DNA from 2 places in the Chromobacterium sp. W521 genome. Region 1 is predicted to be linked to the other one. Evidence: riboswitches for the same ligand, from Rfam matches in the RefSeq annotation. Region 1 holds a riboswitch; the other holds the start of a gene.
What was found. A riboswitch is a leader RNA that binds a small molecule or an ion and turns the genes downstream of it on or off. The one in region 1 is predicted to bind FMN.
Positions count from the first base shown of each region.

Region 2: another riboswitch for FMN. It lies ahead of ribB (3,4-dihydroxy-2-butanone-4-phosphate synthase); the one in region 1 lies ahead of ACUXV1_RS15265 (class I SAM-dependent methyltransferase).

Region 1 covers NZ_JBRBAF010000009.1:72,694-77,969, reverse strand. The annotation lists gene ACUXV1_RS15280 (SpoIIE family protein phosphatase) at 1-393, shown strand, start outside; gene ACUXV1_RS15275 (epoxyqueuosine reductase QueH) at 601-1,266, shown strand; gene ACUXV1_RS15270 (hypothetical protein) at 1,279-2,064, opposite strand; gene ACUXV1_RS15265 (class I SAM-dependent methyltransferase) at 2,129-2,866, opposite strand; FMN riboswitch at 2,960-3,122, opposite strand; gene ACUXV1_RS15260 (DUF5329 domain-containing protein) at 3,206-3,571, shown strand; gene hrpA (ATP-dependent RNA helicase HrpA) at 3,657-5,276, shown strand, end outside.
Region 2 covers NZ_JBRBAF010000010.1:220,246-225,521, reverse strand. The annotation lists gene ACUXV1_RS17395 (ABC transporter substrate-binding protein) at 1-412, shown strand, start outside; gene ACUXV1_RS17390 (hypothetical protein) at 460-867, opposite strand; gene ruvB (Holliday junction branch migration DNA helicase RuvB) at 988-2,022, opposite strand; FMN riboswitch at 2,111-2,257, shown strand; gene ribB (3,4-dihydroxy-2-butanone-4-phosphate synthase) at 2,382-3,041, shown strand; gene ACUXV1_RS17375 (ATP-binding protein) at 3,094-4,503, shown strand; gene ACUXV1_RS17370 (hypothetical protein) at 4,500-5,030, shown strand; gene ACUXV1_RS17365 (sigma 54-interacting transcriptional regulator) at 5,027-5,276, shown strand, end outside.

The DNA.
Region 1 (5,276 bases):
TTGATGTTTGATCCGCAGGGCCGCAAGATCAAACAGTTCCGCTCCGAGCACCCTCCTTTGGGGATTTTGGCGGCGCGGCAGTTTGATCGATCGTTGGAAACCAGCGTGCTGCGCCCGGAGCATGCGCTGATCGTTTGCTCGGACGGAATTACCGAGGCCCAGGCTGAGAATGGCCGAATGTTTGGCCTGGACGGGGTCATCAAAGCGGCTGAGGCCGGCTGGCCGGGCCGGGTTGGCAATACCATACTGCAAGCGCTGCAGCGGCATCGTCAAAACGAAGCCATGCTGGACGATGCATCGTTGTTGGTGGTTCGTTCCCCCGCGCATGCAAGCAAGCCTGAGGGGGAGGCCGGACACGAGACAAAGGACCGCTCTCGCTGGCACGATGCCTGAAAACCAGCTCAAATCTGCCGCGTTTCGGCGATGCGGCATTAAAAACATACTCAAAATGCGCCTGTAGCACTCGCGCATTCCTCTTTATGCACTTTTTGCCTTTCCCTCGCTCGCGCGGCTTTGAACAGGCTAAGAGCCCCTCCCCGTCTTGATTCGATGGCGTTATGGCAACATAATCCGCTTTTTCATAAACGGCTTCTCATTTATATGACCAAGGAATTTGAGCGCCAACCGCTGCCCTTGCCGGGCGGCCATGAAAAAGTGCTGCTGCACTCCTGCTGCGCGCCCTGCTCCGGCGAGGTCATGGAGGCCATGCAGGCTTCCGGCATAGACTTCACTATTTTTTTCTACAACCCAAACATCCACCCGCTGAAAGAGTACGAGCTGCGCAAGAACGAGAACATCCGCTTTGCCGAACAGTTCGGCATTCCTTTCGTGGATGCGGATTATGACCGCGACAACTGGTTCGAGCGCGCCAAGGGCATGGAAAACGAGCCGGAGCGCGGCATCCGCTGCACCATGTGCTTCGACATGCGCTTTGAACGCACCGCTCTGTACGCGCATGAGCACGGTTTTCCGGTGATCACCAGTTCTTTGGGAATTTCGCGCTGGAAGAATATGCAGCAGATCAACGACTGCGGCGTGAGGGCCGCCGCGCGCTACCCCGGCCTGATCTATTGGGAATACAACTGGCGCAAGGGCGGCGGCTCCGCGCGCATGATAGAAATCAGCAAGCGCGAACAGTTCTACCAACAGGAATATTGCGGCTGCGCCTATTCCCTGCGCGACAGCAACCGCCAGCGTCGCGAAGCCGGCCGCGCGCCCATCCGTCTAGGCGTCAAATACTATGGCGATGAAGACGACCAGGCTTGAAGCGCCGCTGCCTCATTCCTCAATTTCACGCGCATAGCGCACCAGCGCCTGCAAGAGCTGGGCGAAGCGGCGCGCGGCCAGGTTGCCGTCCGAAGGCGTGAGCCAGGTGCTGCTGATTTCCAGTTGGATGGCCGGCACGCCCAGCCGGGAAGCGAACTTGGCGATGGTCTGGTGCTTGGACGCGGCAAAGTAATTATCCGAAACATTCAGCACGCCCTGTTGCCGCAGGCTTAGCTCCAGTCGTTGTTGCAATTCCGGCTTGCCTAGCAGCGAGGCCCCGTTCAAGGTGCCGAAGTCCACGTCGTAAGGCCGGTATGGATGGCTGCCGTGCAGGTCCAGCACCAGCAGCGGGCGTCGATCCGCAATCAACGCCGCCAGCTTGCGCTTGAAGGCGTTGTCGTCGTCGTAATTGGGATCGGCCGGCGCGGCGCGGGTGGTATAGATCGCGGTGGCGCCGGCCAGTTGATGCAGCATCGCCGCCAAGGCCGCGGTGCCTCCTCCATCGGAGAAACGGTATTGTCCTTCGCGGAACGGGCTGGTGGCGTGCGGCGCGGTCACGATGATGGGACGAGCGCCTTCCCGCACCGCAAACCAAGGCTCGCCGTTTTGCGGCGGTCTGTCCTTGGCGGCGTCCGCCTTCTGTTGCAACTGGATGGCCTCTACAATGTGAGCGGGTTCGATGATGGCCCGCGCAGGCGGCGATTTGCCGATGGCGGGCGCCATCGACAGCGCCAGGACCAGAACCCCTACTGCCAGCTTGACTCTCACCGCTCCCCTCCCCGTGAATACGAGCCGCATGCTCGATCTTTGCTGGACCGGGCCGGCGCCGCTTGGTTCTGCGCACCGGCCCGGAATAGCGGCGCTAGAATACAGGCTTCCGCGCAGTGAGCAGCAACAGGGCCGGGCGGCGCGCGTGCGGGCGCAAACCGTCTTGACGCGCCATCGCCCCCTCGTCCGGCGCGGGCTCGCCCAGATGAAGCAATTGGAAACCGGCGCCTGACAAGCCGGCCACATAGCTTTCCACTGTGCGGTGATGCTTGATCACGCCGTCGACAAACCAGCGGGTTTCGCGCGCGCCCTGCTGAAAATACGCGTCCAGCGTCCAATGCGCCTGCCGTCCGGCCTCGTCCAGCGCCCAACCTTGCGGGCTCGCAGTGCAAACCGGATGCTCCACCGTCAGCGCGAACACGCCGCCGGGCCGTAAAGCGGCGAACACGCGCGCCGCCACGGCGGCGTAATCCGCCACGTAATGCAAGACCAGCGACGACACCGCCAGATCATAAGCGCCCGCAGGCGGCTGAAAGTCCTCGATGCCGGCGCACAGGTATTGAATGCCGGAATCCCGTGTGCGCGCTCGCGCCTGCTCCAGCATGCGTTCGGACAAATCCACCGCGGTGACGCTGGCCGCGCCTTGGGCGCGCGCCCAACGGGCGAAATCGCCAAAGCCGCAGCCCAGGTCCAGCACGTCGGCGCCGGACAGCGGCGGCAGCGCATCGCGCAAGGCGGGCTGTTCCAAGGCGCCGTTCAGGCCGCTATCGTTGTCGCGCAAAGCTTGGTATTGGGAGAAAAAGACCGGATGGTCATAAATGTTTTGCTGCATTTGGAGGCTCCGTAAAGACTTAAGGGAAGCGCTCCAGGGCGACGCGCGGCTATGCCGACGCGCAAAAGCGAGCCCAGCCGTTCCCGGCTTGGCGCGCGTCTTCTCTCATCCGGACTTTCACCGTCGGCTTCGGCTTCGCACCGAATCTGCTGACCCGCGCATCGTGGAAACGATGGCGCGGCGCTCGCGGGCTCGCCGCCGGCATGCGCCGCGGCTTACCGCCGGAGGGGAGTTTCACCCCGCCCTGAAGACGGGCACAGGATAAAGGCGGCGCCAGGGTTGGACAAGCCCGGCCGCATCGCGCATAGTCTGCGCATTCTGATTGCGATGGAGCAAGGCATGACCCTGAAACCGCCAGTCTGGCTGGCTTTTGTCCTGAGCGCCGGCACCGCCTTCGCCGCGCCCGCGCCGGCAGCCCAAACCGAGATCAATCACCTGCTGGACTATCTGGCCAAATCCGGATGCGAGTTCAATCGAAATGGCAGTTGGTACGGCTCCAAGGAGGCCCGCGACCATCTGAACGACAAATACCAGTATCTGCTGAAAAAAGACTGGGTGAGCAACACGGAAAGCTTCATCGAACGTGCCGCCACGCAGAGCAGCATCAGCGGCAAGGCCTACCAAGTGCGTTGCGGCGCGGCGCAGCCGGTGGCCAGCGCCGCCTGGCTCAAAGCGGAGCTGAGCCGCTATCGTCAGCGGAAATAGCGGGCAGGCCGGGAATCCCGGCCTGCCGCAGCGCCACGCAGCTGTTATAATCGCCGCTTTCCTGTAATCCAGTGTTCTTTTCCCGATGACTGCTGCCCAGCTGCTGGCCCAACTCAAGGCCGACCTGCCCTCCTGCCTGATCCGCGATCGCCACGTTTTGCGCCGCAAACTGAGCGACGCCGCCGAGCGACTGAAGAAAAACCAGCCTGCGGACAAGCAACTGGCCGATATTCAGGCTCAGATCGAACGCTCCGCCGCCAAGGTGGCCGCGCGCCGCGCCCACCTGCCCAAGCCCGACTTCGACGACGCCTTGCCGGTCAACCAGAAACTGGCCGACATCAAAACCGCGATCGAGCGCCACCAGGTGGTGATCATCTGCGGCGAAACCGGCTCCGGGAAAACCACCCAACTGCCCAAAATCTGCCTGGAGCTGGGCCGCGGCGTGCACGGACTGATCGGCCACACCCAGCCGCGTCGTCTGGCCGCGCGCTCAGTCGCCAGCCGCATCGCTCAAGAGCTGAAATCCACGCTGGGCGAACACGTCGGCTTCAAGGTGCGCTTCACCGACAAGCTCTCGGAAAAGTCCGTGATCAAGCTGATGACCGACGGCATCATGCTGGCGGAAACCCAGACCGACCGCTACCTGGAAGCCTACGACACCATCATCATCGACGAGGCGCACGAACGCAGCCTCAACATCGATTTCCTGCTGGGCTATCTGAAACAGCTGCTGCCGCGCCGGCCGGACCTGAAGGTGATCGTCACCTCGGCCACCATCGACGCCGACCGCTTCTCCCGCCATTTCGACGGTGCGCCCGTGATTGAAGTCTCCGGCCGCACCTATCCGGTGGAAGTGCGTTACCGCCCGCTGGCGCAGCGCGACGAAGACGAGCGCGAAGTGGAAATGGAAGGCGCCATCGTCGACGCCGTCGACGAACTGTCGCGCCAGGGCCCGGGCGATATGCTGGTCTTCCTGCCTGGCGAGCGCGAGATCCGCGAAACCGCGGAAAAGCTGCGCAAGGCCGGCATTCGCGGCTACGAGATCCTGCCCTTGTTCGCGCGGCTGTCCAACGAGGACCAGCAGAAGATATTCAAGCCGTCCGGCGGACGCCGCATCGTGCTGGCCACCAATGTGGCCGAGACCTCGCTAACGGTGCCCGGCATCAAATACGTGATCGACACCGGACAGGCGCGCATCAACCGCTACAGCCCGCGCGCCAAGGTGGAACAGCTGCAAGTGGAGAAAATTTCCCAGGCGGCGGCGCGTCAGCGCGCTGGCCGTTGCGGCCGTGTCGAGGCCGGCATCTGCGTACGCCTGTACAGCGAAGACGACTTCAATCAACGCCCGGCGTTCACCGATCCTGAAATCGTCCGCTCCAACCTGGCCGCGGTCATTCTGCGCATGGCCGCGCTGCGGCTGGGCAAGGTGGACGCCTTCCCCTTCCTGGAAGCGCCCAGCAGCCGTCTGATCGCCGACGGCTACCAAGTGCTGACCGAGCTGGGCGCGGTGGACGACAAGGGGGAATTGACCAGTGTGGGCAAAGAGCTGGCGCGGATTCCAGTGGACCCCAAGGTGGGCCGCCTGCTGCTGGCCGGCCGCGACTTCGGCTGCGTGCGCGAAGTACTGATCATTGCCGCAGCCTTGAGCGTGCAGGACCCGCGCGAGCGTCCGTTCGAAGCGCGCGAAGCGGCCGAACGCGCCCAA
Region 2 (5,276 bases), on a different contig from region 1:
GACCGTAGGCAATATCTGGGTGGCCCACGGCTATTCCAACGATTTGTTCCAAGCGCAACAGGACGCGCAGCACGCCAAACGACCGTTCAAACTGGGCTACCAGCCACAGAAGGAAGGCAATATCCTGGCGGTGGACAATATGGTGATTCTGAAGGATGCTCCGCGGCCGGACCTAGCCCACCGCTTCATCAACTTCATGCTGGATGGCAAGAACGCCGCCGAAATCTCCAACCAGATCGGCGCGACCAACCCGGTCAAAGCGGCCGAAGCTTTCTTCAAACCGCAGATCAAGGCCAATCCGGTGATCATGCTGAAGCCGGCCAAGGGCAAGTACGTGGCGCTGAAAGATCTGGACGTGAAATCCCGCCGCGATTTGAACCGCCTGTGGTCGCAGATCAAGATCGGCCGCTGAGCCAGGCCCCGTTTCAACGAAAAATCCCGACCATGGTCGGGATTTTTTCATTCTTCGGGAGGCCGCTCGCCTTTACGCATCTCCACCGCCTTCATGATCACATAGGCCAGCATTGCGCACAGGAAGAACAACAACATAACCCAAGCAATCGAGCGCAGCGTATCGATGAAAGTGTTGAACAACTCCAGCAACCATCGTTCGCCGGTCAGCTCCATCACGGTGCTGCCCTTGCCCGCGGTCGGCGGCAAGTACTTCTCCAGCGACCACTGCCGCACCCCGCCGGAAACGCCGGTGACCACGATGGCGAAGAAGATGTACTTGCGCCAGGCGTCCGTCAAATCACGCCCCAGGACCCGCGCTAGAATCTTGTTGACCGCCGGATCGAAAAACCGCGCGGTGAATATCGAAGTGGCGATCGCCACCGCCAAGGTCAGGCCGAACAAAGCGTAAAACATAATCATCCCCCGCCGCAGCGGAATGCGTGAAAGTCAGAATTGTACGCCTGCGCGCCGGCGCAGGCGATCAGCGGATGGCCATGCGGATGCTCGCAAGCGACAAGGCCGGGGCTCTGCGCGTCAATCTCTCAACGGCAAACCAAAGTGCTGATAAGCCAGCGCCGTCGCCATCCGACCGCGCGGGGTGCGCTGCAGATAGCCTTGCTGGATCAGGAAGGGTTCGATCACGTCCTCGATGGTGTCGGTGGACTCGCCGATGGCTGCCGCGACGTTGTCCAAGCCCACCGGCCCGCCGGAAAACTTCTCCAAAATGGCTTGCAGCAGCTTGCGGTCCATCACGTCCAGGCCGGCCGGGTCCACGTCCAGCATCGCCAGCGCGGCGTCCGCCACCTGGGAGCTGACCACGCCGTCGGCCCGGACTTCGGCGTAATCACGCACCCGGCGCAGCAGCCGGTTGGCGATGCGCGGCGTGCCGCGGCTGCGGCGCGCCACTTCAAACGCGCCGTCGTCGGCCAGTTTGACGTTCAACAAGCCAGCGGAACGGTTGACGATGCGGGTCAGTTCCTCCGCGTTGTAAAACTCCAGCCGCGCGACGATGCCAAAGCGGTCGCGCAGCGGATTGGTGAGCATGCCGGCACGAGTGGTGGCGCCCACCAGAGTAAACGGCGGCAGATCGATCTTGACTGAACGCGCCGCCGGCCCCTCGCCTATCATGATGTCGATCTGATAATCCTCCAAGGCCGGGTAAAGGATTTCCTCCACCACGGGGCTCAGCCGGTGAATCTCATCGATGAACAGCACATCGTGCGGTTCCAGATTAGTCAGCAGCGCGGCCAAATCCCCGGCCCGCTCCAACACGGGTCCGGAGGTCTGCCGCAGATTGACGCCCATTTCGCGGGCCACGATATGCGCCAAGGTAGTCTTGCCCAGCCCAGGCGGGCCGAACAGCAGCACGTGGTCCAGCGCTTCGCTGCGGCGCTTGGCCGCCTCGATGAAGATTTCCAGCTGTTCGCGCGCCTTTTTCTGGCCAACGTACTCGTCCAACAGTTTGGGCCGTAAAGCGCGCTCCAGCGCCTCCTCCTGGGTGGACAGGCTTTGCTGGGTGACGATGCGGGGCTCGGGCGCGCCGCCGTACAGGTTGTCGGTTTCAATCATGGTGTCAGCCGCCGGCCAAAAAAACGAATGTCCAATCTTACCACCGCGCTATAATCGCCGCTGGCCCGCCCATCGCGGCGAGCCAACGCAACGTCTTCAGGGCGGGGTGCAATTCCCCACCGGCGGTATGATCGCAAGATCGAGCCCGCGAGCGCTTCCGCTTCCCGGCGGAAGGTCAGCAGATCTGGTGACAGGCCAGAGCCGACGGTAATAGTCCGGATGAGAGAAGACGACATAGCCGCCTGCCGCGCTACGCGCGCCCGCGGCGTGTTCGCTGCGCGCCTGCGCGCGCGGGTTGGCTTGCGCCGGCCCTTTCACGCCCTGGAACCTGTTTCTCAAACGACCCGAGGACCGTTTCCATGAGTATCGCCACACATCCCGACACCTTGTCCCAACGCGTCGAAACGGCGCTGAACACCTTGCGCCGCGGCTTGCCGGTCATCGTTCCGGACGACCACGACCGCGAAGACGAAGCCGACCTGATTCTAGCCGCCGATACGCTAAGCGAAACCGAAATGGCGCGTCTGATCCGCGATTGCAGCGGCATCGTCTGTCTGTGCCTGACCGCCGAGCACGCCGCACGGCTGCAATTGCCTCCGATGACCCAACGCAACGGCAGCCGCTACGGCACCGCCTTCACCGTCAGCATCGAAGCCGCGCAGGGCGTATCCACCGGCGTATCCGCCGCCGACCGGGTGCGTACTATTCAGGCAGCCGTCCACCCGCAAGCGCAGGCAGGGGACGTGGTCAGTCCCGGCCATGTCTTTCCGCTGGTGGCTGCAGAAGGCGGCGTGCAGAGCCGCCGCGGCCACACCGAGGCCGCTGTGGAGCTGGCGCGGCTGGCCGGCTTCCAACCCGCCGGCGTGTTGTGCGAGCTGATGAACCCGGACGGCAGCATGATGCGCGGCCCGCAAATCGCGGATTACGCGCGGCGGCACGCGCTGCCCATTTTGAGCGTGGCTGAGCTGGCCGAATGGATTTCCACACAGAACTTAGCCGCCTCCCCGCTGTCTGCTTGATCTTTGCCCTTAGCCGCGGGCTAACGCCCGCGGCGACGCCGCCGACCCCATCATGCTTCGTTTCATTTCTTTCCGCAGCCTGCTGCTGGCCAGCTTTCTGATCGTCGCCGTCGTGCCCTCGGCTGTGCTGATCCAGCTGCGCAACGAGTTGGGACACGCCGCCTCCACGCTGCGCTCGCATCAGGAACAAGCCAAGGAATGGCTGGACGCCAACCGCGTATCGCGCGAACAATCCATTCAATTCGAACGCGCCACCCGCCAGGCCCAGATCCTGAAAGACCGCGCGCTGGCCAAAACCGCCGCCGGCGCCTGGCAGGAGATCGAACTGGCGCAACGCAAGTTGCAACGCGGCGACGACGACGAGTTGACGCTAAGCGCCCGGGCCATTCTGGCGATCCAGCCGCAGCTCCAGGCCCTGCCCGCGCCCGCAGGCGCGCAACGCGACCGTTTGTTCCGCCAGCTGGACCTGCACCTGACGGCGCAGGGCCAGTTGATCAACCGCCAACTGGAACAGAGCCAGCGTCAATGGCAGGATTCGATCACCGAGATGCGCCGCACCGCCGACCGTCTGGCCTGGTTGTCGCTAGCCTCCGCGCTGGCGCTGGCGCTGGCGATGACCTTGTTGATCAGTTGGCCGCTACGCAAGCTGCAAGCCAAGATCGCGCGGATGAGCGATGGCGCGCGGCTGCAGGACTGGCGCCAGTCCGGCCCCGCCGACCTGCAGCGACTGGCCCGCGAGCTGGCCCAACTGGACCGCCGGCTGGCGGCGCTGGAAGAACAGAAAGGCCGTTTCTTCCGTCAGGCCTCTCATGAGCTGAAAACCCCGCTGGCCGCCATCCATGAGGCCGCCGCGCTATTGCGTGAAGAAGTGATAGGACGGCTATCCGCCCAACAGCAGGAAATCGTGGCCATCCTGCAAAACAATGCGCAGACCCTGCGCCAACGCGTGGAAGCCTTATTGCGCTATGATGCCGGCCAATGGCTGTCCGAGACGCTAACCGTGGAAACCTTCGATCTGCCGGCGCTGATTACGGAACGGTTGCAGGTCTGTCGTCCTCTGCTGCAAGCCAAACGTCTCGCCGCCGAAGTCCAGGGCGACGCGGAGCGGGTCAACGGCGACCGCTCTAAAGTAGAGACCATTCTGGACAACCTATTAATCAACGCCATTCGCCACAGCCCCGCCGGCAGCGCCTTGAACATCCGCCACGGCCGCGATGGCGGCGGCGTCTGGCTGGAAATCAGCGATCAAGGCCCCGGCGTGCCGGAAGCCTATCGAGAAAAGATTTTCGAGCCGTTCTGGAGCGGTTCGCCGCCGCCGGACGAATTGCCCGGCACCGGGCTGGGCCTGGCGATGGCGCGCGGTTTCGCCCAATTGATGCGAGGCGAACTAACGCTGGAACCCACGCCCCAGAACGGCGCCTGCTTCCGCCTTCAGTGGCCGGAACCGGAGAACAAGACATGAAGACACTTTGCCTTTTGACCCTCAACACACGACGGCTGCTCTGGCTTTGCAGCCTGCTGGTCCTGAGCGCCTGCGCTCATCAGCGTCAGCCGGCCGCCGCGCCGGCCGCGCCCATCATCCGTTGTCCGGACGCCAATCAAGTCCTGCTGCTGCTGAACCAGACGCGGGAAATCCAGGCCCTGTCCCTGACCGGACGGGAAAGCTGCGGCAGCAGCCGCTTGCTGTCTCTGCTCCAACAAGCGCAAACGGCGGAGAACCGCGCCGATACGCAAAAAATACTGACTCAGTTGGAGAGCCTGCTCGCCAAGGCCGACAACCTGGACCCGGCCAGCCTAGGTCTTGCGCGGCTGCAGCTCCAACAGTTTCAAGAACGGCGCAAGCTGGCGGAAGCGCTGGAGCGGCAACAGGCGCAGAACCGCGACCTGCAGAAACGCTACGACGATCTAAGCGGCAAGCTCAACGCCCTGCGCGAAGTCGAACGCGAACTCCAGCTGAAGCCCAGCAAAACCAAAGGAGGCCAGCCATGAGCGCCATCGCCCGCATCGTCTTGGTCGACGACGATCCCGACCTATTGCGCTTGCTCGGACTGCGGCTCGGCGCCGCCGGCTACGAGGTTGAGGCGCTAAACAGCGCCGAGGCGGCGCTAAACGCGCTAGCGGCTCGCCGCGCCGACTTATTGCTGACGGACTGGCGCCTGCCCGGCATGGACGGCTTGGAGCTATTTGAACAAGTCCGCCAGCGCTACCCTGCGATGCCGGTGATTTTACTGACCG